4 regions of the Janthinobacterium sp. SUN128 genome follow, and region 4 is predicted to be linked to each of the others. Evidence: predicted binding sites of a transcription regulator. Region 4 holds the regulator's gene; each other region holds the start of a gene.
What was found. Region 4 encodes FNR, which switches genes on or off when oxygen is low (the NO sensors DNR and NnrR bind a similar motif). Its sites were predicted from a motif close to TTGATNNNNATCAA; they were not measured.
Positions count from the first base shown of each region.

Region 1: the regulator FNR is predicted to act here: its motif matches at 3,916-3,929, upstream of O3297_RS03750 (bacteriohemerythrin).
Region 2: the regulator FNR is predicted to act here: its motif matches at 3,677-3,690, upstream of O3297_RS12025 (OmpW family protein).
Region 3: the regulator FNR is predicted to act here: its motif matches at 1,840-1,853, upstream of cqsA (alpha-hydroxyketone-type quorum-sensing autoinducer synthase).

Region 1 is NZ_JAPWHY010000001.1:782,622-790,359, forward strand. Features, by position in the region: gene O3297_RS03740 (TonB-dependent siderophore receptor) at 1-2,231, opposite strand, end outside; gene O3297_RS03745 (hypothetical protein) at 2,569-3,438, shown strand; gene O3297_RS03750 (bacteriohemerythrin) at 3,442-3,840, opposite strand; gene O3297_RS03755 (hypothetical protein) at 4,140-4,295, opposite strand; gene O3297_RS03760 (hypothetical protein) at 4,458-4,643, opposite strand; gene O3297_RS03765 (sulfite reductase flavoprotein subunit alpha) at 4,782-7,325, opposite strand; gene O3297_RS03770 (sigma-70 family RNA polymerase sigma factor) at 7,587-7,738, shown strand, end outside.
Region 2 is NZ_JAPWHY010000001.1:2,670,242-2,677,979, reverse strand. Features, by position in the region: gene O3297_RS12050 (SpoIIE family protein phosphatase) at 1-752, opposite strand, end outside; gene O3297_RS12045 (NAD(P)H-dependent oxidoreductase) at 925-1,515, opposite strand; gene O3297_RS12040 (MerR family transcriptional regulator) at 1,575-1,940, opposite strand; gene fur (ferric iron uptake transcriptional regulator) at 2,020-2,460, opposite strand; gene O3297_RS12030 (LysR family transcriptional regulator) at 2,698-3,594, shown strand; gene O3297_RS12025 (OmpW family protein) at 3,752-4,369, shown strand; gene O3297_RS12020 (MetQ/NlpA family ABC transporter substrate-binding protein) at 4,458-5,285, opposite strand; gene O3297_RS12015 (methionine ABC transporter permease) at 5,318-5,992, opposite strand; gene O3297_RS12010 (methionine ABC transporter ATP-binding protein) at 5,985-6,794, opposite strand; gene O3297_RS28770 (TonB family protein) at 6,980-7,738, opposite strand, start outside.
Region 3 is NZ_JAPWHY010000001.1:3,420,844-3,428,581, forward strand. Features, by position in the region: gene O3297_RS15465 (MarR family winged helix-turn-helix transcriptional regulator) at 50-517, shown strand; gene cqsA (alpha-hydroxyketone-type quorum-sensing autoinducer synthase) at 528-1,775, opposite strand; gene O3297_RS15475 (sensor histidine kinase) at 1,928-3,226, shown strand; gene O3297_RS15480 (response regulator) at 3,230-4,237, shown strand; gene O3297_RS15485 (ABC transporter permease) at 4,240-6,771, opposite strand; gene O3297_RS15490 (adenosine deaminase) at 6,796-7,738, opposite strand, start outside.
Region 4 is NZ_JAPWHY010000006.1:149,476-157,213, forward strand. Features, by position in the region: gene modB (molybdate ABC transporter permease subunit) at 1-70, shown strand, start outside; gene O3297_RS26750 (sulfate/molybdate ABC transporter ATP-binding protein) at 75-776, shown strand; gene O3297_RS26755 (TOBE domain-containing protein) at 817-1,584, shown strand; gene O3297_RS26760 (response regulator) at 1,656-4,730, opposite strand; gene fnr (fumarate/nitrate reduction transcriptional regulator Fnr) at 4,980-5,738, shown strand; gene O3297_RS26770 (FixH family protein) at 5,742-6,266, opposite strand; gene ccoG (cytochrome c oxidase accessory protein CcoG) at 6,369-7,738, opposite strand, start outside.

The DNA of each region.
Region 1 (7,738 bases), on a different contig from region 4:
AACGCCGTGCGCACGGCCAGGCTGATGTTGCGCGGTTCGCCCCAGAACACGCCGTCGAAGAAGCCCACGTTGCGATAGTACTTTTTATCGAGCAAGTTATTCACGTTCAACTGCACGCTGGCATGCTTGCTGAGCGCATAGCTGGCCATGGCGTTGACCAGTGCATAGCCGGCCTGCGGGATATCCGTGATCGTGCCCGATGGCGGGCGGCCGTACCACGATTCACTGTAGGTGGCGCTTTGCGCCGTCATGCTGGCGCCCGCTTTCAGGCCAGCCAGGCTGCCGTCGAAGCGGTAGCTGGTGGCCAGGCGCAGCAAATGGCGCGGCTGCGTGGTGGCGGCGCGGCGGCCATCTGCCTCGGCCGCGTGCAGGTAGGTATAGCCGCCGCTCGCTTCCCAGGCGGGCGTGATCTGGCCGGAGACGTCGAATTCCACGCCCTTGGCCGTCACGCCGGCGCCATTGGCCACCATGGCCTGGCCGCCGTCGGGCAGCAAGAAGCCGGGCGGCACCGTGCGGTCGAGTTCCGCCAGGTTCTTTTTCTTCGTGTGGAACAGGGCGGCCGACGCATTCAGCTTGCCTTCATAGAACTCGCCCTTGATGCCCAGTTCCGCATTGTCGCCCGTTTCCGGCGCCAGGAACTGGTTGTTGCGGTCCTTGCTCGATTGCGGGTTGAACAGCTGCGTGAAGCTGGCGTAGGCCGAAAATTGCTTGTTGATGTCGAACACGGCGCCCACATACGGCGTGACTTCATTGCGCGTTTCCACGAAGTCGCTATTGTCCGTGTGCACGCCTCGCGTATCGTAGTTGCGCGTATCCGTGCGGTACGTGCTGCTGCGCGCGCCGATGATCAGGTGCAGCGGGTCGGCCAGGCTCAAACGCGTGGCCACATAGCCGCCCGCCAGGCGCGTCACGGTTTCCGTGTGCGAGCCGTCCGGATGGAACACGGGGCGGGGGATGTTGCCCGTCCAACTGCGGTAATCGGGGATGAAGTCCGGGTAATTGATTTCCGCTTCGCCGCCCAGCGAGCGCGAGCGCTGGTTGCCGCCGTTCCAGCCGACGATGGCCGTGTGCTTGCGTCCCAGCAAGGTGAAGGGACCGCTGGCGTACACATCGAAATTGTCGCTGTTCTTCTTGCCTGCGCCCCAGGCGCCCGTCCACAGGCGCATGCCTTCACCGGTAGCCGGGTCGGGATGGCCCGCGCCCGCATAGGCGACGGTGGTGCGGTTCGTGCTTTCCGTGCGCGCATAGCCCAGGTGCATATTCCAGTTACCGGGCAGGCGCTGGTCCAGCGATGTGAACAGCGTGTGCTGCTTGTTGGCCCAGGTGCTCCATGGCGTCGTGAAACTGGTGTTGCGCGGCAAATTGGCCAGGCTGCCATCTGCGTTCCAGTACGGCACGGCGCCCCAGGTGGCGCCCGTGGGCTTGTTGTCCTGGAAATCGACGCCGGCCGTCACCAGGGTGCCGGGGCGCACGTCCGCCTCGACGATGACCATGCCCACCGTCTTGCGTTCGTGATACATGTCCAGGTAGGAATCGCGTTTTTGCCAGGCCAGGGCTGTGCGCGCGCGCACGCTGCCCTCCGCGTTGAGTGGCGTGGAGAGGTCGGCCTCGACGCGCTGATCATCCCAGCGGCCCATGATCAGGCCGGCGCTGGCCTGGAATTCCTTCGTCGGCCGCTTGCGTATCATGTTGATGGTGGCCGACGGGTCGCCCGTGCCGCCCATCAGGCCGGTGGCGCCGCGCACGACCTCGATGCGGTCATACAGGATCGTGTCTTGCAATGGCGCATTGCCGCCGCGCGCCATGCCGTCGATCTGGATATTGTCGATGCCGAAGCCGCGCGCATAAAAGGTCGTGCGCTCCGTATCGTTCTGTCCCACCTGGATGCCCGTCGTCTGTGCCAGCGCCTGGTCCAGGCGCACGGCGCCCAGGTCGTCGAGCAGCTGGCGCGTGATGACGCTGACCGATTGCGGCGTTTCGCGCAAGGACAGGTCCATGCGCGTGGCGCTGCGCGCTTCGCCCGCCGTGTATGACTGCGTGCCTTCCGTGGTAGCCGTCGACTGGCCCAGCACGGTGACGGCTGGCATGGTGACGTCGGCCGCAGCGGCGTCGGCAGCCTGTGCCGGCAGGACCACGCCGGCGGCAAGGCTCAGCAGGGCGATGTGCAGCAGGCGGGGGAGGGGGCGCAAGGCGGGCTGGTGCGAAGAAGAAAATACGGTAGTCGATTGCATCATTGTCCTGGAATATTGTAGTCGTGTGTTTTCCTATCTCGTCTGGCGAGGTGCACAGTAGCTGGGGGGATGGCGTGATGCTGGCCCGTGGTCTGGCTTGGATAGCAGTTCCACCGCAAGGCCCGGCGCAGTCGGGCAGTGGAAAAGAAGGGCGCGCGATTCCCGTCACTTTCGTGAATAAGAATCATTATCAATATAGGCGATATTTGCCAAATAATCAAGCGTGCGCACCAAAAGAGTGCAGACAGGAGTGCAGGCAGACCCGGGGCGGCGCATCGGCGGGCCTTCTGCGATAATGCAGGCGCTGATAAAATATTTTCCTCATTGAAAGAAATGCATGCGTACATGGATCGCTTGTGCCGGATGGTTGTGTGTCGTGTCGCTGGGCCAGGCCCAGGAACACGCGCCGCCGCCGGCTGTTCCCGCGCCGCTGCAGAGCGCCAGCGTGCCCGCCGCCGTATCGCCACCCCTTGCGCCTGCCACGCCTGCCATACCCGCCGCGGCACCGGTATCGGCACCGGCGCCAGCGGCGAGCGCAGACGATGCCTTGCCACCGCAAATGGTGACGATCACGGCCAGCAGCGACGCCAAGGCGCCGCGCATCCGTTTCACGGCTTACCGCGAAAGTTATCTGACTGCCAGGAAAGTGTGGCAAGTGTCGAGCGGCAGCGTGGTCATGGCCCTGCGCCTGATTCCGGCCAAGCTGAGCGCCACCATCGACGACGTGCGCGTAGCCTTGCAAGGCAATGGCGCGCCTGTGCCGATCAAGGTCTCCAGCGGCGGGGTGTTTGTCGTGCCGCTCAACGATGACATCGCCGCGCAGGACGGCACTTTCCTGGTGAACAAGGGCAGGGGGGAGCTGACGGCGAATATCGTCCTCCAGCCGTCTGTGGCGCGCGATGCCTGGAACGTCACGCGCGTGGGACAGGTCTTGCAGGACGCCAGGCGCGCCGTGCGGGCCATCACGCCATGGTACAAGCGGCCGTTCGCCAGCGACGTGCAATCGCTGGCGTTTTGCGCGGCCGAGCGGGGCAGTGCCTTGCAGTTGATGGATGGCGAGCAACTGATCGCCACCTTGCCCATGAACGAGTCGGCCGTGAACGACATCAACCAACCCGTGTTTTGCAAGATTTTCGACGGCGAAGACAAATACCCGGGACACTACCGCGTCGTCATGCCCGAGCAAGCCACGGTGCTGCTGCTGTAGAGGTCAGTTTGGCTGGCGCTGCACCATTTCCAGCGCCGCCGCCAGGGCCAGATCCATCGTGGCCTGGTGGAAGATCAGCCATTGCGGCAAGAGCGACAGCGCATGGCGGCCCTGTTCCAGGTCGCCTTCATCGACGGCGGCCCAGGCATGGTGCAAGCCGCTGAGCACGCGCGCATGCTGTTCGCGGTGGTTGGCCAGCGAAGGAAAGGCGATCTGCTCCATCAAATCCTCTTCCTCGCGGAAGTCGCGTTCGACGGCCGCGATCAGTTCGCGAAACGCCACGCTGAAATGCTGGTCGCCCAACTGCTGCAGCCGCGCCAGCTCCTGAAACAGCGCCTCATGCGCCTCGTCGATGACGGGAACCCCCAGCGCCATCTCATCCTTCCAATGCGATTTACCCATGCCGATACTCCAGGTTAAGTCCGTCACGGTGCGAAGCGGACTGTTCCAGTTTGGGCGCAGCAAAGGTGGAAATCCATGATCTGGATCAAAAGTACGGCGAAGAGGGGGAGCAAATCAAGGCAAAAATAAATGGGAGGAGAGAACAAATCCCCACCCGCAAAACAAAGCGGTTTCAACGATGCAATCCACTACCGAGCGCCGCTGAAAAACGCCGCTGGCAAGGCGTCTTTGACGCAGACAGTACGCGAGTACGGCAAGTCAAAGCAACGCAGTCAGCGGTGTTTTCTCAGCCGCGCGTATTATTGCTTAGGCCAGTGGGCCCACATGCCTTGCGCATCGACATTCGGCACCTGCAATTGCTGCCCGGCGGACGTTTGCATCGTATCCCTCAGCACGAGGGGCACGAGCATCAAGGCCGACAGGGCAAGGCAGGCCAGCACTTTGAGCGTCAACATGGTCGTCTCCTGATGAGCCGGTGGCGGCGCGGGGGTGCGGCGCCTGCCGGTCACTTCAATCGCGTACGCATATCTTTATTCCATGCTTGCAGTTTAGCCCACCTGGTCGTAACTTCAACTTATTGCTGTGATGCACTGCACCAGTTCGCCTGCTGCCAGGGGCTATTTCGCCTTGCGCCCGCGTCGTGGCTTGCCTGCCGGGGGCAGGAAGGAATCGAACCACACTTGCGTCAATTGCCGCGTATTTTTCGCCGCTTCGCGCTTGACGGCGGCCGTGGCGTGGCCGCGCGCCGTGTTGGCGATGCGGTTGGCGGCGCTCAGGTACATGCTCATCCAGGGGTTTTTCATGGCTAGCCTCGCAGACTGTGGGTGGGGCGGCGCGGATATGTCTCCATGCCGCCATGCCGCTACTGTAGTCCGATGGCAGGCGCTGACTGTGCGCCTGCCCACATAGCCGGGCGGCGCCGGGGGGCGGGCTGATGTAGATCAATACACGTCGCGGCGGTAGCGTCCGGCCGCCAGCAGGGCATCGAGTCCCTCCTGGCCCAGTACTTCTTGCAGTACAGCATCGATTCCTGTCGCCATGCCTTGCAGGCTGCCGCACACGTAGACGATGGCCCCTTGCGCCAGCCAGTCGCGCAATTCGCCGGCGCTGGCGCGCAGGCGGTCCTGCACGTATTGCCGTGTTTCACCATCGCGCGAAAAGACGCGGTCCAGGCGCGCCAGGTGGCCAGCGTCCAGCCAGCCTTGCAACTCTGCGCCGCAAATACTGTCAAAAGCTTGCTGGCGCTCACCGAACAGCAGCCAGTTGCGGGCCAGTCCCGCCCGCTGGCGCGCGCGCAAATGCGCACGCAAGCCGGCCAGGCCGGAACCGTTGCCGATGTAAATGCAGGGTACGTCGACCAGGGCGGGCGCGAAGGCGGGATTGGCTTGCAGGCGCAGGCGGATGCTGGTGTCCAGCGGGGCGAAGCGCGTGAGCCAGCCGGAACAGACGCCATAGCCCTGGTTGTCATCGCCCGCATGGCGCTCCTGACGCACGAGCAATTGCAGTTCGCCATCGGATGGCAGCGAAGCGAGCGAATAGCTGCGCGGCGCGTGATGGGCACTGCCGGCCTCGCCATCGCTGCCGTCCGCATTGCATGGGATGATTTCCGCCAGCGCACCCGCGTCCCAGGTGGCATCGGCCGGACCCGTCAAGGTGATTTCATGCAGTTCGCCGCCCAGGCTGCCCGGGTTGAGCAGCACGCGGCGCGCCAGGCGCCACTCGGCATATGACGCTTCTTCCTGCACGCCGATGGCGTCGATGGCGCTGCCGCTGCAGCGGGCCAGCGCTGTGGACCAGTCGGCCAGGGCGGCGGGGTCGTGCTTGTCCACTTCGATCAGCGGGAACAGGGGCGTGGCGCCCAGCGCCTGCAATTGTTGCGCCAGCGCATGGCCAAAACCGCAGAAGGCGCTGTAATGGCGGTCGCCCAGGGCCAGCATGCCGAATTCCAGGCCCGCCAGCGGCGTGCCGGAGGTAGCTTGCAGCAGGCGCGCGAAGCGGCGCGTGCCATCCGGCGCCTCGCCTTCGCCAAAGGTGCTGGCGACGATCAGGGCCCGTTCGTACTGGCGCAATTGCGCGGGATCAAACTGGTCCAGCGATTGCACGTCGACGGCCACGCCCGCCTGCTGCAGGGCGCGCGCGCTTTCCAGGGCCAGGCGCTCGGCCTGTCCCGACTGGCTGGCATAGGCTACGAGAGTGGGCAAGTCCGTGTTCGCCTGGCCCGGCGCGCCGGCGCCCAGCATGGCGCGCTGCGCCCGCACGGCGCGTTTCGCCTTGCGGCGGCCCAGGTACAGCATCCAGCCCGTGATGGCGAACAGGGGCAGGCCCAGGCTGGCCAGGGTGACGATGATGCGGCCCGGCAAGCCAAAATACGTGCCCATGTGCAGCGGATAAATGATGTTGACGAGGCGCGAACCCAGCGCCTGCTGGCTGTACGGTTCGTTTTCCGTCACCGTGCCGTCGGCCGGCAGGATGCTCATGCGGCTGCGCGCCCGCTCATGCGGCGCATCGCTGGCCAGCCACGTGAATTGCACGGCTTCGCCGGCGCGTGTCGGCAGGCGCACGCTGGCCAGGGTCCAGCCGGGGGCGTGCTGCTGGAAGCTGCTCCAGGCCGGTCCGATGTCGACGGCCGGTATTTCCTTTTTCTCCTTGGACTGGCCTTTCTTGCCGGGCGCCTGGGCCTGTGCCATCCTTGGCGGCTTGCCGGCCCAGGCGTCGATATTGTCGCGCACCACGTCATAGCTCCAGTAAATGCCCGTCAGGGTCAGCGCTACATAGACCACCAGGCACCAGGTACCGGCCACGGCGTGCAGGTTCCACAGGAAGGAGCGGCCTTTCAGGGCAGGGTCGAAGGTCAGCCAGGTGCGCCAGTCCAGCGGACGGCGGGGCCAGCGCAGATACAGGCCGGACAGGGCCAGGCCCAGCAGGCACAGGGCCAGCGCGCCCGCTACTTGCCGGCCCGGATCACGGGGCAGCAGCAGCCAGCGGTGCAGCGATTCCGTCCACTCGAAAAAGCCCGCCCCCGTCAGCGCCGGCTGGGTCGCTCCCGTGTACGGGTGGACATAAATGGATTCGCCGCGCCGCTGGCCATTCTTCGGCGCGAAGAACAGGCGTGGCGCCGCGCCCGCCTCCGCATACATGGTGATGGAGGCGACGCGCTGGCCGTGTTCGGCAGCGGCAATGTTGCCCAGCTGGCCAGGCGTCAGCGGCGCGCGTGTTTCCACGGCGACATGGCGCACGCCGGGGTTCATGAGGTCCAGCAATTCATCCTTGAAGGCCAGGGTTGCGCCGCTCAGGCCTATGATCACCAGCACCGTGCCGGCCGTGATGCCGATAAACCAGTGCAATTGAAACCACACCTGCTTCCAGCTCCAGTGCCAGCGCTGCGGTTGCAGGGTGGCGGCAGGCTGGCGCTGCTGTTGGCGGGTCTCCGGCGCCTCGTCGACGCTGGTGCGCAGCTGGGGTTGTGGCAGGGAGGAGGTGGTCATGGCGGCTTTCGATAGCGCCGCCATGCAGGGCGTCAGACATGGCGGGGAAGAAGGAAGGCTGACATATTAACGCAAACGAGAATCATTCGCAAATGATGGCGCACTGGCACTGTTGCGCAAAATTCCCGCGCCAGACCGGGATGATGCTTTTGATAATTTACATCGTCGTGAAATTGTGTGAAAATGAAAATCATTCTCATTCGTGATGCAGTGCTGACCCACTTGACCGGCAAGTATGGCAGCCCCTTTGTTTGTTTGCCCGTGTCCACCATTTCTCCCTCCCTCGATACTTTTAGCGACCTGTACGCTAGCCACCATGGCTGGCTGTATAACTGGCTGTGGCGCAAGCTCGGTTGCCGCGACGGTGCGGCCGACCTGGCGCAGGACACCTTCGTGCGCATGCTGGCGACGCA
Region 2 (7,738 bases), on a different contig from region 4:
AGCAGGGTCTTGATGGCGCGGCTGACGGCGCCGATCAGGGCGGCCGGATCGTGCGGCCCCAGCTCGCGCAAGGCCTGGCTCAAGGCCGACGAGGCGATCAGGGTCATGAAGGCGCCCGGCACGCCGTGGCCGGTGCAGTCGGCGATGGCGGCGAACCAGCCGCCCGCGTGGCGCTCGAAAAAGTAAAAATCGCCGCCGACGACGTCGCGCGGCTGCCATTCCAGGTGCGCGTCGGGCAGGGTGGCGCGCAATTCCGCATCGGAGGTGCGCAGCAGGGCGCGCTGGATCACGCTGGCGTAATCGATGCTGTGCATGATTTGCCGGTTTTTTTCCGCCTGCATGGTGGCCACCACGTTCATCAGCTGCAAGCCGAAGCCCACGCCGGCCAGCGCGCCATCGGAAGTGATGATGAAGCCGTCGGCCAGCGCCTTTTCGCCCGCTTCCACGGCGCGGAAGGTGAGGTCTTCGATGCTCATGGCGCCATCGACGATCAGCGGTTCCTTGTCCATGAAGGCGATGCAGCTCTTCTTGCCGTACACCTCGTGATAAAAGGGCTTGGACATCTGCGACATGAAGATGTTGCGGCTGATCAGGCCGATGGGCTTCTGCTGCTCGGTGACGGGCAGGCTCATCATGTCGCGCCGTTCCGTGAACAATTCCAGCACGGCGAAGTTGCTGGCGTCGGCCTGCACGGATTCCGTGGGGATGCACAGGTCGGACGCCACGGACGTGCGATAACGGGGAAGATGCAATCGAGAAGCGTTGAACTCCACAGCGGCTACCTTTACATGACGATCGGACCCTTGTTGTCGCGACGGCAAGGCGACTGACAAACAGGCAATATCATCATGGTAGCCTTGGAATATGACGGCTTGATTACCAGCTTGTCAAAACCGTATGCAAGATGGCTGCATGGCAAGCAACTTACAGGCGCCGGGCCAGCACCTGTGCCTGCGCCAGCCAGCGCGCGCGCTGCGGCTCGGTGGAGTGCAGGATGGGGCCGAAGCTGGCCACCCTGACGGGCTGGATGCCGCAAAATTCCAGCGTCGTCTTGCGCAGCTGGTGGATGCCGGGCATGCGGTAGACCCAGCGGAAATACCAGGGCGGCGTATCCATCGTCACCAGCAGCTGGGCCGTGCGGCCTTTCAGCAGTTGCGCCGGGAAGGCCTTGCCGGGGCGATATTTGAAAGCGTAGCCGGGCAGGAAGACGCGGTCGACAAAGCCCTTCAGCAGGGCCGGTGCGCCGCCCCACCAGATCGGGTAGGCGAACACCAGGTGTTCGGCCCAGCTGATGGCTTCCTGCGCCGCCAGCAAGTCCGCTTCCAGCGGCTGCACCTGGCGGTAGCCTTCGTGCAGGATGGGATCGAAGTCCAGCTGGCCCAGGCGCAGTTCGCGCACAGTGTGGCCTTCGCTGCGGGCCGTGGTGGCATAGGCCTCGGCCAGGGCGGCGCAAAAGCTGTCGCCCGACGGGTGGCCGAGGAGTATCAAAATGCGCTTGGGTGTCGTCTTGGTCATGATGCAGGCTGTCCGTTAAAGAAGAGCTTGCATGCTAAAGCCTGCCCCTGGGGGCAGAGTCAAGCGGCCTCTTGCAGACGCTGCTGTGCCAGGCAGTCGCGGATTTCCGTGTCGATGTCGGCCAATTGCGCATCGAGCTGGCGCAGGCGGGCGATATCCTGCCGCACCTGTGCGCGCTTGGCGGCGATGTGCTGCGACAGGACGGCCCAGTCGGTATCGTCGCCGGCCAGGATGGGCAGCAGTTCGGCCAGGCGGAAGCCCAGAGCCTGCGCCTGGCGTATCAGCCTCACTTGCGCCAGGTCTTGCTGCGTGTAGACGCGGTAGGCGCCCGAGCGGCGCACGTCGCCCAGCAAGCCCAGCGCTTCATAGTGGCGCAAGGCCTTGGGCGAGGTGCCCGCCAGGCGGGCGATTTCTCCGATGTACATGCTGGTCCTTTGTTGAGCTGAGCTGCGGCGCACGCAGTGTAGCGCAGGTGGCTTGCCAGGCGCTACGCTGCGCGCTGCCTCAGGACGCTTTGCGCGGCGGGACTTTCTTCGCCGTGCACTCGGCGCAGGTGCCGTACAGCGACAGAGCGTGCTCGTGCAGCACGAAGCCCCGCTCGGCGGCGATCTCGTTCTGGCGCAGTTCAATGCCTTCGTCGACGAATTCATCGACCTTGCCGCAGCCTGTGCAGACCAGGTGGTCGTGGTGCTGGCCTTCGTTCAGTTCGAACACGGCGTGGCCGGATTCGAAGTGCCGGCGAAACAAAATGCCCGCTTCGGCAAACTGCATCAGCACGCGGTAGATGGTGGCCAGGCCCACGTCAATTTTTTCGGCCAGCAAGAGTTTGTAGACATCGTCCGCACTCAGGTGCTTGATCGTGCCTTCTTGAAACAGCTGCAGAATCCGCAAGCGGGGGATGGTTACTTTCAAGCCCGATTCACGCAGTTCCCTCAATATATCCATGTCTCCCATTCCTTTTTGTAGTCGCTTGAGCGAGGTAGTGCATTATATCGCAAATGATAATCATTACTATTCTCATTTGTATTGTGCGGAGTGGAAATATTATGCTGGCTAGCCGGCCGGCAGACCAGTGACATCGGCGCAAGCGTCGATTGCGTTGCACGCATCTTGCGTTGCAATTGCAAAACCAACGGTGATATCGCTACACTGTGCAGCAAGGAATAACAATGGGGCAGGAAGATGGACCGATTTGATGCGATGCGCATTTTTACCCGCATCGTCGAACTGCGCAGTTTCACGCAGGCGGCGCATGACCTCGGCTACCCGAAGGCGACCGTCACGCATGCGATCAAGCAGCTTGAAGCGCGGCTGCGCGTGCGCCTGCTGCAGCGGACCACGCGGCAAGTGACGCCCACGCCCGATGGCGAGGCATATTACCAGCGCTGCGCGCGCCTGCTGGCGGACCTGGAAGAAACGGAAGCCGTGTTCAGTTCGGCGGCCCAGCAGCCGGCCGGCAAGCTGCGCATCGACCTGCACGCGACCCTGGCCATGCATTTCGTCATGCCCGTGCTGGACCAGTTCTGCACCCGCTATCCGCTGATCGAACTGGAAATCGGCATGGGCGACCGCCTCGTCGACCTGGTGCGCGAAGGCGTCGATTGCGTGCTGCGCGTGGGCGAGCTGGGCGATTCGTCCATGGTGGCGCGCCGCGTGGCGCTGCTGGAGCAGGTGACGTGCGCCAGCCCCGCCTACCTGGCCGCGCACGGCACGCCGGAGAGTCTGGCGCAACTGGATGGCCACCGCGCCGTCAATTTCTTTTCCACCCAGACGGGCAAGGTCTGGCCCTTCGATTTCAAGGCGGATGGGCAGCGGCACAGCGTGGCCTTGCCGGGCACCGTGTCCGTCAACAGTGCGGACGCATACCACGCCTGTTGCCGCGCGGGCATGGGCTTGATCCAGGCGCCCCGCTACCATCTGGAGCGGGCGCTGGCGGACGGCGACCTGGTGGAAGTGCTGCGGGACTTGCGGCCCGACCCGTTGCCCGTGTCCGTGCTGTATCCCCACCACCGGCAATTGTCGCCCCGTGTGCGCGTGTTTGCCGACTGGGTCGCCAGCCTGTTTGGCGGCGTGCATTGATACGTAGGCGTGCGCTGCGCTGCCGCATTTTCTTGACTTGGGCAAAGGAAAAAATCCCTCTGATGATGCCATCTAGCACTATTTGATGTGGATCAAAGTTTTTGTTGCACTGCACTCTTAGACTTCGCAGCGTTACTTAACGACAGAGGGAAATAAAATGAAAAAGTCCGCAACTGCAGCAGCAATCGTCCTGGCCGCCATCGGCGCATTCGCCGGCAACGCAATGGCACAGGAAAGCCCATGGCTGGTCCGTGCGCGCGCCGTGCATATCGATCCGGCCAACAAATCTGCTCCCGTTGGTGGCGTCGGCGCATCCGACCTGATTCACGTCAGCAGCAAGACGATTCCTGAAATCGATATTTCCTACTTCTTCACGCCAAATATCGCTGCCGAGCTGATCCTGACGTATCCGCAAAAGCATGACGTCACCTTGTCCGGCACGAAGATCGGCAGCTTCAAGCATTTGCCGCCGACCCTGTCGCTGCAATACCACTTCATGCCTGAAAAACAGTTCAGCCCATACGTGGGTGCGGGCGTGAACTACACGAATATCTCGGACGTGAAATTGCTGAACGGGGCCGGCCGCCTGGAACATGACAGCTGGGGCTTTTCGCTGCAAGCCGGTGTCGATTACAAACTGGACAAAAACTGGTCCTTGAACTTCGACATCAAGAAAGTGCAGATCCGCAGCGACGTATTGGCCGGTGGCGCCAAGATCAGCGAAGTCAAGGTGGATCCACTCCTGATCGGCGTCGGTGTGGGTTACCGTTTCTAAGCATGGCATGACGGCGTCCACGCGGCGCGGGCAATAAAAAAACGGCCAGGTGTGAACCTGGCCGTTTTTTTGCGTGCAGCGCTTTGCTTTATTTTTTCAGCGTCTTTTCCAGCGCCAGCTGGTAGTCCGTCTTTTCGTAGCCGGCCAGGTATTTGTTCGTCGCGTCGAGGAAGGCGCGCGAGCGGTAGGCCGCTTCCAGGTCCTTGACCCATGGCTTGGCCTTGTCGGCCGTGCGGATGGCGACCAGGTTGATGTAGCTGTCCGAGATCTTTTCCACGGCGAGGGCCGACGTCAGCTTCATGCCGGCGGCCAGGGCGAAGTTACCGTTGACAAAAGCGTAGTCGGCGTCGGCCAGCGAACGTGGCAGCTGCGCCGCTTCCAGCGGCACCAGTTTCAGCTTCTTCGGGTTTTCCAGCACGTCGCGCTCGGAAGCGCGCAGCGGATCGACGTTCGGTTTGAGCTTGATCCAGCCCATCTTGGCCAGCATCACCAGCGCGCGCGCCTGGTTGGTCGGATCGTTCGGCATGGTGATGGTGGCGCCGTTCTTCACGTCGGCCAAGGACTTTTGCTTGCCGCCGTACAGGCCGATCGGCATGGTCGGCACGGTGATCAATGAGCTCAGTGGCAGCTTGTTATCGGTGGCGAACTTGGTCAGATAGACGATGTGCTGGAATACGTTGGCGTCCAGCGAACCTTCGGCCAGCGCGTAGTTCGGCTGCACGTAGTCGTTGAATTCCACGATCTTGACCTTGTAGCCCTGTTTTTCCAGGATAGGCTTGATGCCCAGCTTCAGCTGGTCCGAATACGGGCCGGAGCTGGTGCCGATGACGAGTTCTTTCGGGTCCTTGGCGTGGGCGGCGGTGGCGAAGGCCAGGCTGGCGGCGGCCAGGAGCAGGTTGCGGCGAATGTGGTTCATGCTTTTCCTTGTACTGAAATACTGAATATGAATTAACGTTTGTCGAGGCGCTTGGCGATGCGCGTGCCGGCGAACTGGATGGTTTGCACCAGCACGATCAGGATGGCCACGGTGGCGACCATGATGTCCGTCTCGAAGCGGTAGTAGCCGTAGCGGATGGCCAGGTCGCCGATACCGCCGCCGCCCACCACGCCGGCCACGGCCGAATACGACAGGAAGCTGATCGACAGCACGGTCAGGGCCAGCACCAGGCCGGAGCGCGCTTCCACCAGCAGCACGCGGAAGATGATCTGCATTTCTGACGCGCCCATGGCATGCGCCGCTTCGATCACGCCGCGCGGCACTTCGCGCAGGTTCTGTTCCACCAGGCGCGCCAGGTAGGGAATGGCGGCGAACGACAGCGGTACGCTGGCTGCCAGCGGGCCGATCGAGGTGCCGGCGATGATGCGCGTAAACGGCGTCAGGGCGACCAGCAGGATGATGAACGGGAAGCTGCGCACGGTATTCACCAGCCAGCCGAGGATCGTCGACAGCGGACGGTTTTCCAGCGACTGGCCTTCCGAGACGAGGAACAGCAGGATGCCCAGCGGGCCGCCGATCAGGATGGCGGCGGTCAGTCCAATGCCCAGCATGGTCATGGTCTGGCCCAGCGCCACCCAGATTTCCGGCAGCAGGTTGATGACGTTATTGATCGATTCTTCAAACATGTGTTGCATCCTTCCATGCGGTGGCTTCAAACGCCTCGGTGCCGTAATAAGCCAGCTCGCGTCCCAGCGCCGTCTTGCGCGGGGTGGCCGTGTCGCTCAAATCGAATTGTTCGGCGATGGCGCCGTTTTCCACGACAGCCACGCGGTTGCAGATGGCGCCCAGCACCGACAGCTCATGGCTGACGATGACGATGGTCACTCCCAGGCGCGCATTGATGTCGCGCAGGGTGTCGAGCAGGGCGCGCGTGGTTTCCGCATCCAGCGCGGACGTCGGCTCGTCGCACAGCAGCACGTCCGGGTGGCTGGCCAGGGCGCGGGCAATGGCCACGCGCTGTTTCTGCCCGCCGGACAATTGTGCCGGATAGCTGTGCAGCTTGTCGGACAGGCCCACCAGCGCCAGACATTCCTCGACGCGGGCTGCGATCTGCTCGCCCTTGGTCGTGCCATGGATTTTCAGTGGGAAGGCGACGTTGTCGAACACGCTGGCGTTTTGCAGCAGGTTGAATTGCTGGAAAATCATGCCGATATTCTGGCGCGCGTCGCGCAATTCGCTCTTGCCCAGGCGTGTCAATTCGCGCCCGGCCACGGTAATGGTGCCGCTGTCGGGGCGCTCGAGCAGGTTAATCAGGCGCAGCAAGGTCGATTTGCCGGCGCCGCTCTTGCCGATCAGGCCGAAAATATCACCGGGATAGACTTCCAGCGTGACCGATTTGACCGCGTGGAATTGTTCGCCTTTGGGCAGCGCGAAGGTCTTGTTTGCGCCATCGATGCGAATCACCGGCGTACGGTGTGGTGTGGTCATGCAGTGTTTCCTTTTTTATTGGACCGTGACAGGCTTGCTTGCAGGGGCCAAATCGCCCAGCCTGCCACGTCGGTTGCGTAGTATACCTCCGATCGTGTTATTACTCCTACGACAGAATCTTGCTTTGAATATGCAAATAATGTCTATATGGGTGTTTGGCGAGAGTAAAAGCGGTTTTTGCGCGATCAGCCAATGGAAAATTCGACGGGAATCGATAATTCCAGCGGGTCCGGCCGTTCCTTGGGGATGCGCGGCAGTGGCGCGGCCCGTTGCAAAGTATCGAGCGCTGCCTGATCCAGCGCCGCGGAACCGGAGCTGCGCTCGATGGCGGCGGCCAGCACCTGGCCATCGCGGTCGATGCGGCAGCGCAGATACACCACGCCCTGTTCCTGCTTGGCGCGCGACGCCGTCGGGTAGCGGCGGAAGCGCTCCATGCGCGCCAAAACCTTGCCTTCCCAGCTCGATACGCCGCTGCGTAGCTCCTGCGGCGCGGGCGGCAGGGCAGGCGAGGGCGGCGCCGCCGCGATGGACGGCGCCGCCGCCGGTGCCGGTGTCACGGGCGCATGCCGCACCTCGGCAACGGCCGCGATGCTCTCGGCTTGCGGCGGCATGGGTGCGGCATCCGGCTGCGGCAGCACCAATTGTTGGATTGCCGGCGCTGCCTTTTTGGCAATGGCGGCGGATGGCGCGGCGGCGGCGCTGACCCGTTCAGCAAGATTCTGCTCCAAAGGGCGGGGCGGGGCGGCGGCCGGCAGGAACAGCAGCATGGCCGGTTGCGCGGAGTCGGGCACGATGGCCAGCACGGGCGCTGCCGGCGCGCGGTGGTACAGCGCCCATCCCAGCAGGGCGCCATGCATGGCGAAGACGGCGGCTATCGTCAGTGGACGGCGCCAGTCGGTCGGCGGCGTCTTGTCGGCGGCGGCCGTCGGCGCCGGCCCTTCCGG
Region 3 (7,738 bases), on a different contig from region 4:
GCTTTACACTTGCGCACTCAAGCACTTCGCAGCGAATTGAAAGGACGTCATGATCGATCACACTCCCCCGCCGCCGGACGGTGCCAGCGCGCTGGACTTCTGCCTGCGCCTGGCGCGCGCCCAGGCCGTGCTGGTGCGCCGCTTCGACAGCATCCTGGGCAATCTGCATGGCCTGAGCTTCAGCGATTATCAATTGCTGTACCACTTGCAGCGCGCGCCCGGCGGCCGCCTGCGTCGCATCGACCTGGCCGAACGCCTGGCGCTGACGGCCTCCGGCATCACGCGCTCCTTGATGCCGCTGGAAAAAATCGGCCTGGTGGCGCGCCAGGCCGATGCGCGCGATGCCCGTGTCGGCTATGCCGTCATCACGGAAGCGGGACAAGCCCTGCTGCTCCACGCCGATGCGACAGCGCAGGCACTGGGCCAGGAATTGCTGGGCAGCGCCAGCGCGGAACAGCTGGCACCGCTGTCCATGCTGCTGGCCGGCATCGCCGGCAGCCAGCCAGCGAACGGCTGACGCATCGCCCTTACACGAGCGCCAGCTTGCGCAGGCGCCGTGTCGACTGCCAGTGCTCCACGCCCGTTTCGTCGCGGATGGCGGCGCAGGCGGCCAGCACTCTTGCGCACTCATCCTCGCGCAAGCCCGCATTCAGGGTCAGGCGCACGATGGCGCGGTTCTTCGCCGTAGCCGGGGCACAAAACATGGCGCCGTAAATGCCGTGCCGTTCCAGCGCCTGGCGCAGGGCCAGGGTGGCCGGTTCGCCGCCCGCCTCCAGCGCCACGATCTGCTCCGTGCCATCGCTGACGTTGTAGCCCAGCTCGCGCAAGCCGTCGCGCACCTGCAGCGTGTGGCGCCGCAGGGTGGCGCGGCGCTCGTCGGCGGCCATGATGAAATCGAGCGCCGCGCCCAGCCACGCCAGCTCATGCGCCAGCAGGCAGGAACTGAAGATGGCGGGGCGTGATTCGGACAAGAAATACCCCTTGAAGCGGCTGGAACAGCTGATGAAACCGGCCCGGCCCGCGAAGGCCTTGGCCAGCGATGCCGTGCGGAAATGCACGCGGTGGCCCAGTCCCCAGGCTTCCACCAGGCCCGCGCCCTGCGGGCCGTGCGTGCCCAGCGAATGCGACTCGTCGACCACCACCACGCAGTGGCTGCGCTCGGCGATATCGAGCAGCTCCAGCAGCGGCGCCAGGCTGCCGTTGGTGCTGTACAGGGCATCGACGACAATCACGCCACGGCCATGCTTTGCCACCTGCCGCCGCAGGTGCGTCATGTCGTTGTGCAGGAAGGGCACGGCCTGGGCCTGGGCCGACAGCACGCCTTCCCACAGCGACGCGTGAGCCTGCATGTCCAGGTAAACGGGAATGCCGGGGCCGGCGATACACTGCAGCAAGCCGACGTTGGCCGCCATGCCGGACTGCGCCAGGATGCCATCCTCGCAGCCCATGAAGCGGGCCAGCCGGCTTTCCAGCCGGTGCTGTTCGCTGCCTTCCTGCAAGTACACGGCCGACATCAGCATGCCGCCCGCATGCGCCTGCAGGGATGCCACCTGCGCCGCCACCAGTGTCGGCTCGGCGGCGATGGACAGGTAGTCATTGCCGGCCAGGAAAATAGCATGGGCGGGGGTCGGTTGCCAGGCATGGGGATGCTGGCCGCCCAGCAGTTTTTCGATGCGCGTGATGTGATGCGCATCCATGCGCCGCACGATGTAGTCGGGCAGGCAGTGTTCGGCACGGGCGAAAGATGGGGTATGCACGCTGGTAGCGATAGTCATGGTTTTTCTCCTAGGGAAAGGTTTGCTGCAAATTAAAGCCTTGACCGTGTTGCAAACCCATCCATTGACGTATATCAATGTCCGACGAGATAACCGTTCAACCAGGAAAATTTACGCGATGATAATGTTCTAAAGAGAATCTAGGCAGAGTCATGACGCAGCAATTGCAAGGACGATGGACACACTGGCGCAGGCGCCTGCTCCATTCGCTGCTGCATGAGCGCGTGCCGCATGAGGACCTGGCCGGCCGAGTCGCCATGCTGGCCGCCGTGGGCACGGTGGCGATGCCGCTGTACTACCTGCTGTGGCATTACTTTTTTCCGCAAGCCTATGAAAACCTGACCCTGCGCCTGACGGGCGTGGGCATTTGCATGGCTGGCCTGTTTGCCCGCCGCTTCTCGGTCCGCTGGCTGTCGCGTTACCTGCTGTTCGCGCTCAGCTACATCCTGCCCTTCTTCTTTACTTTCATGTTTTTGATGAACCATGCGTCGTCCATCTGGAGCGAATCGCTGCTGATCGGCCTGGTCGTGCTGTTTCATTTCGAAACGAAACTGGCGTGCTGCGCCTACCTGATCGGCACCAGCGCCGCCTGCCTCGCCGTCATCCTGCAGGGGGAAGGCGGCTTCCTGCTGCAACGTGAAGTGCTGCAGCAACTGCCCGTGCACTGGTTCACCATTGCCGCGCTGTCCGTGGTGAAAGTGGGCAGCAAGGTGCTGGAACTGGAACGGCTGGCAGGCCTGGCGGCCGGGCTTGGTTCCGTGGCGCACGAGCTGCGCACGCCGCTGACCAGCGTGGAAGCCAATGTGCGGGGCATGCGCCGGCTGCTGCCGCAGCTGGCCGACCAGGCGGACGACATGCCCCCGTTGCAGGAAGCCCTGTCGCGCATCCAGTTCGAAGTGCGCCACATGCATCACATGATCGATCTGTTCCTGATGAGCGCCAGTGCCGTGAACCGCAACCTCCAGCCTAACCAGGCGCTATCGATGCTGGAGATGGTGAACTCCGTGCTCAAGCGCTACCCATTTACCAGCAACAGCCAGCGCAGCAGCGTCAAGGTGGACGTGCGTGCCGACTTCCAGTTCGCCGGCCAGGACGAACTGTGCGTGGTGATCCTGCTGAATCTGCTGAGAAACGCGCTGAAAGCCATCCAGCGGGCAGGCAAGGGACGCGTGCGCATCATCATCGACGGCGCCCGCCCCGTGCCCAGGCTGCTGTTCATCGACACGGGCTGCGGCATCGCGAAGAACCGCCTGCCGCTGATCTTCGAGCGTTTTTACTCCTATCCCGTCCATAACGGCAGCGGCATCGGCCTGGCCCTGTGCCGCCAGATCGTCACCGCCTGGCAGGCGCGCATCCGCTGCGTGTCGCGCGAGCATGCCTATGCGATTTTCATCCTGGAATTCCCCCAGCCCGTGCCTGCCCGCTTCCAACCCTCTTCCCCCGCAAGGTGACGCATGCAACTGCCCGTCTACACCCATCCGACCCTGACCGTATTGATCGACGACAGCGATTCCTTCCTGAAGAGCCTGGCGTTCCAGCTCGATCCCGGCCTGGCGCGCAAGACCTTCCACGACACCAGCAGCGCCCTGCACTGGTTGCGCCAGAGCGCGCAGCCGGGCGAAACGCCGCTGCACGTCAACTTCGACACGCAAAACCTGCCGCCCGACCAATGCAACGTGGCGCTCGACATCGAACGCATCTGGCGCATCAGCGGCCAGGCGCAGCGCTTTGCCGTGCCCTCCGTGCTGGTGGTCGATTATTCAATGCCGCAGATGAATGGCCTGGAATTTTGCCAGGCCGTGCGCGACTTGCCGTGCAAGAAGATTCTATTTACGGGCGCGGCCGATGAAAAAGTGGCCGTGACGGCCTTCAACCGGGGCTTGATCGACCGCTATATCAAGAAAAGCGACGACGATGCGCTCGACATCCTGGAACAGGAAATCGTTGCCCTGCAGCGCGAATTCTTCCTGCAGCAATCGGAGACCGTGCGCGACTTGCTGATGCTGCACGACTACAGTTTCCTGCAAGACGAAGCGCTGGCCGCCGTCGTGCACGAGCTGTGCCAGCGCCATGGTTTTGTCGAATACTATATTTTCCCCAATCCCAGCGGCATCCTGTTCTTCACGCGCGAAGGCCACGCCAAGCTGATGATCATCGAGACGGAACGCAGCCTGCATACGCAGTACGAAATGGCGCGCGACAGCGACGCGCCCGAGTCACTGCTGCTGGCCCTGCTGGAAATGCGAGTGATTCCCTACTTTTCCGACGCCGACAGCGACGGCATGTACGCGGCGCAGATCGGCGAAAACTGGTTCCGCTACTGCGCCGCGCCCACCATCTGCCTGGGCCGCATGACGTATTTCTGGGCCCTGTTCGACGTGCCGGCGCACCAGCTGGGGCAGCCGGTGATGTCCTACGCGCAATTTCTGCGGGCGGGCGCAGGCGATAGCGTCAGCGCTTAAGACTAGCCTTCCCGCAAGGTCTGCAGGGGCGGATGTTTCAGCACGTTACGCAAGCCCAGCCAGCCGCCGGCAATCGCGCACAGGGCGCCGGCCAGCAAACCAAAGGCCCACACGCCAGGCGCGAAGCTCCAGGCGAACTTGAACTGGTACGTGGCCAGCGCCCAGCCCATGGCGGCCGCGCCCGATGCCGCCAGCAAGCCGGCCAGGGCGCCGACGAGCGAAAACTCGATCAACTGGGCCTGTGCCAGCTGGCGCCGCGTGGCGCCCAGCGCGCGCAGCAGTCCCGCTTCGCGCGTGCGCTCGTCCTGCGAGCCCATCAGGGCCGCATACAGCACCAGCAAGCCCGAGGCCAGCGTGAAGGCAAACAGGAATTCGACGGCCGTCACTACCTGGTCCAGCACGCCCTGGATTTGCTTGAGCACGCCGCCCACGTCGACCACCGTCAGGTTCGGATAATCGCGCAGCAAGGCATTGCCCAGGTCCGCCTGCGCGGGTGGCAGGTGAAAGGCCGTGATCCACGTCTGCGGCGTGTCCGCCATCGCGGCCGGATTGATGATGACAAAGAAATTGACGCGCATCGAGCCCCATTCCAGCTTGCGCAAGCTGGTAATGGCCGCTTCCACGGGCTGGCCGGCGATGTCGAAGCGCAGCTTGTCGCCCAGTTTCAGTTTCAATGTCTTGGCGATGCCCTCCTCCACCGACGCCTCGGCCGGCGCACCGGGCCCATTGCCGAACCACTTGCCGGCGACCAGCTTGTTTTCTTCCTGCATCGTGGCCATCGTCGACAGGTTGAATTCGCGGTCGGCCAGGCCCTTGGCCCGGTCATCCTCGTAGGTCGTTTCCGTGATGGCGTTGCCGTTCACGGCCACCAAACGCCCGCGTATCATCGGATACAAGGGCGCGTTGGCCACGCCGGCCTGGGCCAGGCGCGCGGCGATCGGGTCTTTCTGTTCCGGCAGGATATTGATCATGAAGCGGTTCGGCGCGTCCGGCGGCGTGGCGTTGCGCCAGGCCACCATCAAGTCGCCGCGCACCACCGTCAGCAGCAGCAAGGCCATCAGGCCCAGCGCCAGCGACACCACCTGGATGACGGTGGCGCCCGGGCGGCGCTGCAGGGAAGTGACGGCAAAACGCCAGCCCTGGTGATTGAAGGCGCCGCGCAGGGTTTTCAGCGAGCGGATGCCCAGCCAGCCGGCCAGGCCGAACAGGGCGAAGCCGCCGAGGAAACCGGCCGCCGTCAGCAGCGCCAGTTTCACGTCGCCCGCCTGCCACAACAGCAGCACGACGAAGGCGGCGATGCCAAGGCCATACGTGGCCACGGCCAGCGCCTGCGGCGGCTCCTGTTCGCGGCGGATCACGCGGTTATGGGGAACATTGCGCAACTGCAAAATCGGCGGCAGGGCAAAGCCCAGCAGCAACAGCATGCCGGTGGCCACGCCCTGCAGTGCGGGCAGCATCGAGACGGGTGGCAGGTCGCTCTGCACCAGTTTTCCCAACAGCTCCAGCAGCACCAGGTGGCCGCCGAAGCCCACCATCACGCCGACCACGCTGCCGGCCAAGCCAACGAGCAGGAATTCGATCACGTACATGGCCGTGACCTGGTTTTGCGTCAAGCCCAGGCAGCGCAGCATGGCGCACGCATCCAGGTGGCGCAGCATGAAGCGGCGCGCCGCCATGGCCACGGCGACGGCCGCCAGCATGGCCGACAGCAAGCCGACGAGTGACAGGAAACGGTCGGCGCGGTCCAGGGTCGATTGCATCTGCGGACTGCCCGATTCCAGCGACTCGATGCGTACGCCCTTGATGGCCTGCGTCTTGATCTGGCTTTCCAGCCAGGTTTGATATTGCGCAAGCTCGGCCGCCTTGGCGGGCGGCGCCGACAGCAGCAGCCGGTATGACACGCGCGAACCGTTCTGCACCAGCGCCGTGGCGGCAAGATCGCTGAGGGGCAGCATCACGCGCGGCGCGAAATTGAGGAAGGAGGCGCCGCGGTCGGGCTCGCTGGCGATCAGTTGCGTGACCGTAAATGCCTTGTCGCCCAGGGTCAGAGTGTCGCCCAGCCTGGCGTTCAGGCTGGACAGGATGGCCGCATCGACCCACAGGGTGCCGGGCGCCGGCACCTGGTCGGTTGGCCGTCCCACGGCATCCTGCGCCTCGCCCGGTTTGGTCGTGATCTTCAGCTTGCCCCGCTGCGGGTAGCCGGGCGAGACGGCCTTGATGGACGCCAGCTGCGACAGCGACTGTTCGCCCTCGCCCGCCTGCGCCATGCTGGGAAACGTCACCGTGTCGGCCAGGAGGAAGCCGCGCTTCTGCGCTTCCGCGCGCCATGCGGCATTGACGGGCTGGTCGGCGCTGATGACCAGGTCGGCCCCCAGCAACTGGTGCGCGTCGCGGTTCAGGCCCGCGCGCAGGCGGTCGACGAAGAAACCCACGGCCGACAGGGCCGCCACGGCGACGATCAGCGCAACGAGCAGGAAACGCAGTTGCCCGGCGCGCCAGTCGCGGCCGGTCATTTTCAGGGAGAGGCGGAACATGGGCGGCGGGTCTTTATGAGGATGTTATTGCGCGCTGCCGTGGGCGGCCGCGTGCTGGGCGAAATACGCATCGACGGTAGCGAGGAAGGCGTCTTTCTGCGCCTGCGGCAGGAAGGCGGCAATGAAACCGTTGCGCGCCAGGCGTTGCGCGTGGGACAGGCCCAGCGGCAAGGCGTCGAAGATGGCGTCGAAATTGTCGTTCATGTAGCCGCCGAAATACGCGGGATCGTCCGAGTTCACCGTCACCAGCAGGCCGGCGTCGAGCAGTTGCACCAGGTTGTGGTCATGCATCTGGTCGAACACGCGCAGCTTGGTGTTCGACAGCGGGCAGACGGTCAGGGCGATCTGTTCGCGCGCCAGGCGGGCCGTCAGTTCCGCGTCTTCCAGGCAGCGCACGCCATGGTCGATGCGTTCGACCTGCAAGTCGTCGAGTGCCGTGCGGATGTAGGCTGGCGGACCTTCCTCGCCCGCGTGGGCCACCAGGTGCAGGCCCAGCTCGCGGCAACGGGCAAACACGCGCGAGAATTTCTCGGGCGGGTTGCCCACTTCCGACGAGTCGAGACCGATGCCGATGAATTTGTCGCGGTGCGGCAGCGCGTCTTCCAGGGTCTCGAACGCTTCTTCCTCGCTCAAGTGGCGCAGGAAGCACAGGATCAGGGCCGCGCTGACGGGGCTGTCCTGGCAGGCGCGGTGGATGCCGTTGATCACGTCAGCCATGGCCACGCCGCGCGCCGTGTGGGTTTGCGGGTCGAAGAAGATTTCCGTGTGCAGCACGTTATCGGCTTCGGCGCGGCGCAGGTAGGCTTGCGTCATGTCATAGAAATCCTGCTCTTTCAAGAGCACGCTTGCGCCAGCGTAATAAATGTCGAGAAAAGACTGCAAATCCGTAAAAGCATAGGCGCTGCGCAAGTGTTCCACCGATTCATAGCCCAGCGGCACGCCATTGCGCTCGGCCAGTGCGAAAATC
Region 4 (7,738 bases):
CTCCTGTGTCTGCATCGTGGTGCTGCTGTCGGCCGGCCGCCTGGCGCCCGGACGCATCGCTCACAAATAACGCCATGCAACTCGACCTCGACCTCCGCGCCACCTTGCGCTCCGGCAAACGCCGCTTCGACATGCAAGTGCAATGCACGTCCGATAGCCAGCGCATCGCCATGTATGGCCCGTCCGGCGCAGGCAAGAGCATGACCCTGAAAGCCATTGCCGGACTCTTCACGCCTGACGCGGGCCATATCCGCCTGAACGGGCGCACCCTGTTCGATGCCGCCGCCGGCATCAACCTGCCGCCGCAGCAGCGCAATGTCGCCTACCTGTTCCAGGATTACGCGCTGTTTCCGCACCTGACGGTGCGCCAGAACGTGGGCTTTGGCCTGGCGCGGGGCTGGTTCAATCCGCGCGCGCGCGAAAAATTGCAGAAGGTCGAGCATTGGCTTGACGCCTTCCACTTGCAGGAACTGGCGCACCAGTTTCCCGACGAGTTGTCCGGAGGCCAGCGCCAACGGGTGGCGCTGGCGAGGGCGCTCGTGGCCGAGCCCAGCGCGCTGCTGCTCGACGAGCCGTTTGCCGCCCTCGATCCGGCCCTGCGTGTCAAAATGCGTTTGGAACTGAGCCAGTGGCAGCAGCGCCTGGACGTGCCCATGATCCTGATCACACACGATCCGGAAGATGCGCGCATCCTCGGCGAGCATGTGCTGTACTTGCGCGACGGACAGATCGATAACAGGGAAGAACACATGGCATTGGGTGAACGCATTGGATAAATCAGCGGCAGCGGAAATCGGCTTGCAAGGCTCGGTATGGATGACGGTGGGCGGAGAAAACCTGGGCGGCGCCGGCCGGGTGGAATTGCTGGGCGCTATCGCCGAATGCGGCTCCATCACGCAGGCGGCCAAGCTTGTGAAGATGAGCTACAAGGCGGCCTGGGACGCCATCGACGCGATGAACAACTTGGCCGGCGAGCCGCTGGTCGAGCGCCTGACGGGCGGCAAGGGCGGCGGCGGCACGCGGCTGACTCAGCGGGGGCGCCAGCTGGTCGACAATTTCCGCATCATCGAGCGGGAGCATGCCCGCTACCTGCGCCAGCTGGGCAGCCAGGCGGAAGGCATCGCCGACGATCTTTTACTCATACGGAGAATGGCCATGAAAACCACGGCACGCAATCAATTCCTGGGCAAGGTGGCCGAACTGAAACAGGGCGCCGTCAACGACGAAGTCACCCTGGAATTGCCCGGCGGCCAGCAGATCGTCGCCATCGTCACGCAAGGCAGCAGCGCAAGCCTGGGACTGGTGCCGGGCGCGGAAGCGTTTGCGCTGATCAAGGCCTCGTCCATCATCCTTGTGGCGGACAGCGAAGGCGCGCGCTTTTCCGCGCGCAACCAGCTGGCCGGCACCGTCACGCGGGTGCAGACGGGCGCCGTCAACACGGAAGTGGTGGTTGACTTGCCGCGCGGCGGCACGATCGCGGCCATCATCACCAACCAGAGCAGCACCGACCTGGGCATCGCCATCGGCAGCAGCGTGACGGCGATTTTCAAGGCATCCAGCGTGATCCTGGGTGTGCCCGCCTAAACCCAAAGCAAGGACTGGGGTCGTACCCTGAGGGTACGACCCCGGCCTTTATCTCTTGGGTTCAAACGAGCTTAATCCTTCAGCCTGGACAACCAATCCGTCGCCGCCGCCAGCGCCTGCTCCAGTTCCTGCGCCGTGTGCGCCAGCAGCGCCGGCACCTCGTCCAGGCGGCCCGCGTCGATGGCTTCCTCGGTGGCGAACGCGGCGCGGATCAGGCGTTTCGTGCCCAGGGTGCCCACGGAGCCGCGCACGCCGTGCAGGATGCGCGCCACGTCGCTGTGGCGGCCCGATTGCAACGCTGTTTCGGCGTCGCGCACGGGCGTCATGCCCTTGTTCAGCGCGTCTTCCACCATGCGCCGCAGCACGCCGCGCCCCTTCGCATCGCGTCCCATCACGCGCATCAGCGGCGCCATGGAAAACACTTCTTCATCGGCGACGCGTACCGGCTCGGCCGCCTGTACTTGCGGACGCTTGGGCAGGTGGCGCAGGATGACTTCCATCATCTCTTCCACCACCACGGGCTTGGCGATGAAGTCGCTGATGCCGGCCGTCATGCAGCGCTCGCGCTCGGACGCCAGCACGCCGGCCGTCATGGCGATCACGGGCAGGTTCAGGCGCAGTTCCGTGCGGATGATGTGGGTGGCGCTGAAACCGTCCATGACGGGCATCTGCATGTCCATCAGCACGATGTCGTAGCGCAGCGCTTCCGTGCGCAGCCGTTCCACGGCTTGCAAGCCATCGCCCACCACGTCCAGGGTGGCGCCCATGTGTTCGAGGATGCCGCGCGCCACGGCCTGGTTCAAATGATTGTCTTCCACCAGCAGGAAATGCACGCCGGCCAGTTCCGTGCCCAGCGGCTGGTGCAGGATGCGCTGCTCGCCGTCGTCATTCTTGGCGATCAGCGCCTGGTGCAGGGCATCGAACAGGCTGGAGCCCGTGATCGGCTTCATCAGCACGACATCGGCCTCGGCCGCGCTGGAGATTTCCTCCAGGTGGTTGCGGGCGAAGGCGTTGACCATCACCACGATGGGCTGGCGCTGGCCGCTGGCCGCCTGGCGGATGGCCTTGGCCGTGGCCAGTCCGTCCATCACGGGCATGTGCCAGTCGGCCAGCACCACGTCGTACGGCTGCTGCTGCGCCAGGCGTTCGCGGTACAGTTCGATGGCGGCAAAGCCGGAGTCCACTTCGTCGGCCAGCCAGCCCCACGCCTCGATCAGCTTGACGATCAGTTCGCGCGTGGTGCGGTTGTCGTCGGCCACCAGCAGGCGCAGCTGGCCCAGGGCCGGCGTGCGCCGCGTTTCGGCCGGCTGCGCCAGCATCTCGAAGGGCACGCTGAACCAGAAGCGGCTGCCCTTGCCTTCGCTGCTGGCGACGGCGATGTCGCCGCCCATCATGTGGATCAGCTGCTTGCTGATGGCCAGGCCCAGGCCCGTGCCGCCGAAGCGCCGCGTGATGCTCTGGTCGCCCTGCGAAAACGCGGCAAACAGCTGCTGTTGCTGCAGTTCCGTCATGCCGATGCCCGTGTCGCGCACCTCGAAGCGCAGCCAGGCGCGCCCGTTTTCGCTCTCGGCCAGGCTGACGGCCACCACCACTTCGCCGCTCTCGGTAAACTTGATGGCGTTGCCGGCCAGGTTGACGAGAATTTGCTGCAGGCGCTGGGCGTCGCCCACGAGGCGCCGCGGTACGTCGGGCTCGACGGCGATGGCCAGTTCCAGCTCCTTTTCGCCCGCATTCATCGTCATCGTCGTGGCCAGGGTATTCATGACTTCATCGAGGTCGAATTCGACGGGTGACAATTCCATGCGGCGCGCCTCGATCTTCGAATAGTCGAGCACATCGTTGAGGATGCCCAGCAGCGACTGGCCCGCCACTCTGACCATGGTCAGGTACTTGCGCTGTTCCGTGTCGAGCCTGGTATTGCCCAGCAAATACACCATGCCCAGCACGGCATTGAGGGGCGTGCGGATTTCATGGCTCATGTTGGCCACGAAATCGCTCTTTGCGCGGTTGGCCGCCTCGGCCCGGTCGCGTTCCTGCTCCAGCTCCGCCGCGCGCGCTTCGAGTTCCTGCTGCAGGCGGTCGCGTTCGCTCATCAGGCCATTGAACGCTTCCGTCAGTTCGCCGATCTCGTCGCGCTGCTGTACCGGCACGGGGGTGAAACGGCTGCCGCTGGTGCGCAGGGCCAGCAGGGTGTCGCGCAGGCGCACCAGCGGCGACAGCAGGCGTACGGTGACCAAGCCCAGAACAAAGGCGGCCAGCAGCGAAGCGAGGATGCTCCACAGCACCAGCCGGTACAGTACGCCATCGAACGGTTCGAAGGCATCCTCGACGGGCAGCGAGGCGGCCAGCAGCCAGTTCACGGATTTCAGGCGCTTGAAGCTGTTGACGGCCGTGATGCCGCGGCTGTTGGTGCTGACCATGCTGCCTTCGCCATCCTCCTTCAGCAGCTGGGTGGTCGTCAGGTTGGCGTTCGGCTTGCGCGGCTGCAGCAAACGGCTGGTATCGGGGTGCAGCACATAGCGCGGCACGGCGCCGCGCGTGAGGATGAAGTAATAGCCGCTCTTGCCGATCTTTTCCGAGCGCAGGCGGCCCAGCAGATTGTCCTTGTACAGGCGCAGCACGCCGATCACCACGCCGGCCACCTGGCCATCGGCGGCCAGCACGGGCGCCACCATCTGCACGATGGGCATGCCGCTCGACTTGCCCAGCATCGGCTCGGTAATCATGGGCTGGCGCGTGCGCAGGACGGTCTGGAAATACTCGCGCTCGGCGACGTTGATGCCGGCGCGCCCCGTCACTTCCGGCATGTCGGCCACGATGGCGCCATGCGCGTCGAGCACCAGCACGTCGTCGAACAGCACCAGCATCGAGCGGCGCGCATAGTATTCGCGCAGTTTGGCGGGCTGGGCGATCAATTCCGGCGGCTGCTGCCTGGCCGTCAGGGTGACAATCTGCAGCAGCATGCCCAGCTTGTCGTCGAGCTCGGCAGCGGTGCGGCTGATCAGGGATGACTGCTGGCTCAGCAGTACTCGGGTGAAGTCGTCGCGCATGTGCTGCACCTGGATCATGGTGACCAGCGCGATCATGGCGATCGAGGTCAGGCTGGTGGCCAGCGCGACTTTTGCTTTAATGCCGAGAGGCTTCATGATTTCCTTTTCAGTGCCGGGCGGCACAGGCGGCAGATAATGCTGTCAGGAATTTTCCTATCAATACCCCAGCTTGGCAAGCGCCGCCGCGCAAATTGCCCGCCCCGTATGGGCTTTTGACGATGTTGCCATATAATTAAAGGCTGGACGTCGTTTATTCGCCGAATTTACGGTGAAATTGGCATACGGCAACCCTGTATGCAGCTGTATGCAGTAAACTTGTTGTTGCATTTTCTAAAAGGTACCGACATGACTGAAGCGCTACTCACTCCCACCTTGCCCACCGTGAACGTGGAGGCGTTGCGTGCACGATGCTCGACCTGCAGCATGCATCAATTGTGCCTGCCGATGGGCCTTGATGTGGGCGACATGGATAGGCTGGACCAGATCATCGGCCGCCGCCGCAAGATCGTGCGCGGGGCCTCGCTGTTCCGCATCGGCGACTCGTTCCAGAACCTGTACGCGATCCGCCTCGGGCACTTCAAGACCTACCAGATCAATCCGGGTGGCGAAGAGCAGGTGACGGGTTTCCAGATGGCCGGTGAACTGCTGGGCATGGATGCCATCAGCGCCGACCGCCACCACTGTAATGCGGTGGCGCTGGAAGACAGTGAAGTGTGTGAAATTCCGTTTTCCAGCCTGGAACAATTGCTGGGCAATATGCCGACCCTGCTGCGTCATTTCCACCGCATGATGAGCCAGGAAATCACGCGCGAGCAAAGCGTCATGCTATTGCTGGGCAATATGCAGGCGACCCAGCGTTTTGCCGCCTTCATCGTCAACCTGGCGTCGCGCTATGAAGCACGCGGCTATTCGGGCAGCAATTTCCAGCTGCGCATGTCGCGCGAGGAAATCGGCAACTATCTGGGCCTGACCATCGAAAGCGTCAGCCGTTTATTGTCGAAATTCAAGAAGGAAGGCTGGCTGCGCGTCTCGAACCGCGAGATCGAAATCCTGCAGCCGGCCAAGTTGAAAGCCATTACGGCCGGCACGGACGTCTGCAAATAAGACTTACAGTTCTTCATCCGCGTGCAGCGCGATGCTGCGTTGCAGGGGCCAGGTCCAGATGCCGGACAGGCGCCACTCGCGTTTGTCGTTTTCCACCAGCACTTGCCAGCGGCTGCGCTCGAGCATCGGCAGTGCTACGGAAAAATTGCCGGCCGCATCGGGCTGCACCAGCAGCTTGATATCCTTTTCCGGCAGGGTCGCATGCGCCAGGTGCAGCTGCAGCGGCGCCTGATAAGCCTTGCCGAAGCTGTGCACGGAACCACTGAGGCGCGCTGCAGCCACGTCATATGACAGGCGCGTATCCATGGCCAGGTCGCTGGCGATCGTGTCGCGCTTCAAATCCTGGTTGATCGCCTTGCCCTGCTTGTAATAATCGCCCACCACCAGCGCATCGGGCTGCGTAAACGCGATATAGCCCATGAAGCTGCCGACGACCACGGACAGGCCGGGACCGATCATCAGCAGCCATGGCCAGCGATGCTTGTACCACGGTGCAACGGGGGGTTGCAGTTTCAGACTGTCGGACATGGTGTTTCTCCTGTTTGATCAGCCAGTCCCCGCATGGGGACCGGCCTTCCTGCAACTTCGTGGCGGCGGCGAGGGCACCCGGTCCCCGTCCGCCTTTCCTTGTTAACGCGGCACGATGAATACCGCGCTTTCACGCACATGCAGCGATGGATCGTCCAGCGATTGCAATTCGATCGCAATCTTGTTCGAGCCCTTCTCGCCGACGCCGTGCGGCACGCGCAGGCGGATCGGCCAGCCCAGCGTTTCCGTCGGCTGCAAGGTCACTTCTTCGCGCGTCAGCAAGGTCAGGCCCGGCAAGCCGGAAGCGCTGATTTTAAAATGCTGGCTTTGCTCGGACGTATTCATGATCTGCAGGCGGTAGACGTTTTCGATCATGCCGTCCTCCACTTCGCGTCCCATCGAACCGCGGTCGCGGATCACGTCCATTTTCAGGGGCGTGCGCAGGGCCAGCGACGTACACACGGCGATGATGATCAGGGCCAGGATGGAAGTGTAGATCAGGACGCGCGGGCGCATGGCGCGTTGGCGTATCTGCTTCGAATTGAAGTTGTTTTCCATCGCATGGTCGGTGCTGTAGCGTATCAGGCCACGCGGCCGCTCGACCTTGTCCATCACGCTGTTGCAGGCATCGACGCAGGCGGCGCAGCCGATGCATTCATACTGCAGGCCGTTGCGGATATCGATGCCGGTCGGACACACCTGCACGCACAGGGTACAGTCGATGCAATCGCCCAGCTTGTCGTTGTTGCCGGCCTTCTTGCTCATGGCGCCACGCGGTTCGCCGCGCTTGGCATCGTAGGTGATGATCAGCGTGTCCTGGTCGAACATGGCGCTCTGGAAGCGCGCGTAGGGGCACATGTATTTGCACACCTGCTCGCGCAGCCAGCCCGCGTTGCCGTAGGTTGCCAGGCTGTAGAACAAGACCCAGAACCATTCCCAGGGACCGAAATTGAGGGTGGTCACCGACTGCGCCAGTTCCTTGATCGGCGTGAAGTAGCCGACAAAGGTAAAGCCCGTCCACAGGGCGATGGCGCCCCATACCAGGTGCTTGGCCGTCTTCTTGAATGCCTTGCGCACGGAGGGGCCCTGCTTGTCGAGGGCCATGCGCGCGCTGCGCGTGCCCTCGATGCGGCGTTCGACCCACAGGAAAATTTCCGTGTATACCGTTTGCGGGCAGGAGAACCCGCACCACACCCGCCCGGCAATGGCCGTGACGAGGAACAACAAATACGCACAGATGATCAGCAGGGCCGCCAGATAGATGAAATCCTGGGGCCACAGCACGACGCCGAAAATGTAGAACTTGCGCGTGGTCAAATCGAACAGCAGGGCTTGCCTGCCATTCCAGGTCAACCACGGCAAGCCGTAGAACGCCAGCTGGGTAAGCCATACGCATACCCATCGCCAGGTAGCGTAGCGTCCTTTGGCCTCGCGAGGGTAGATTTGCTCGCGGGCCGCATACATCTTGATGA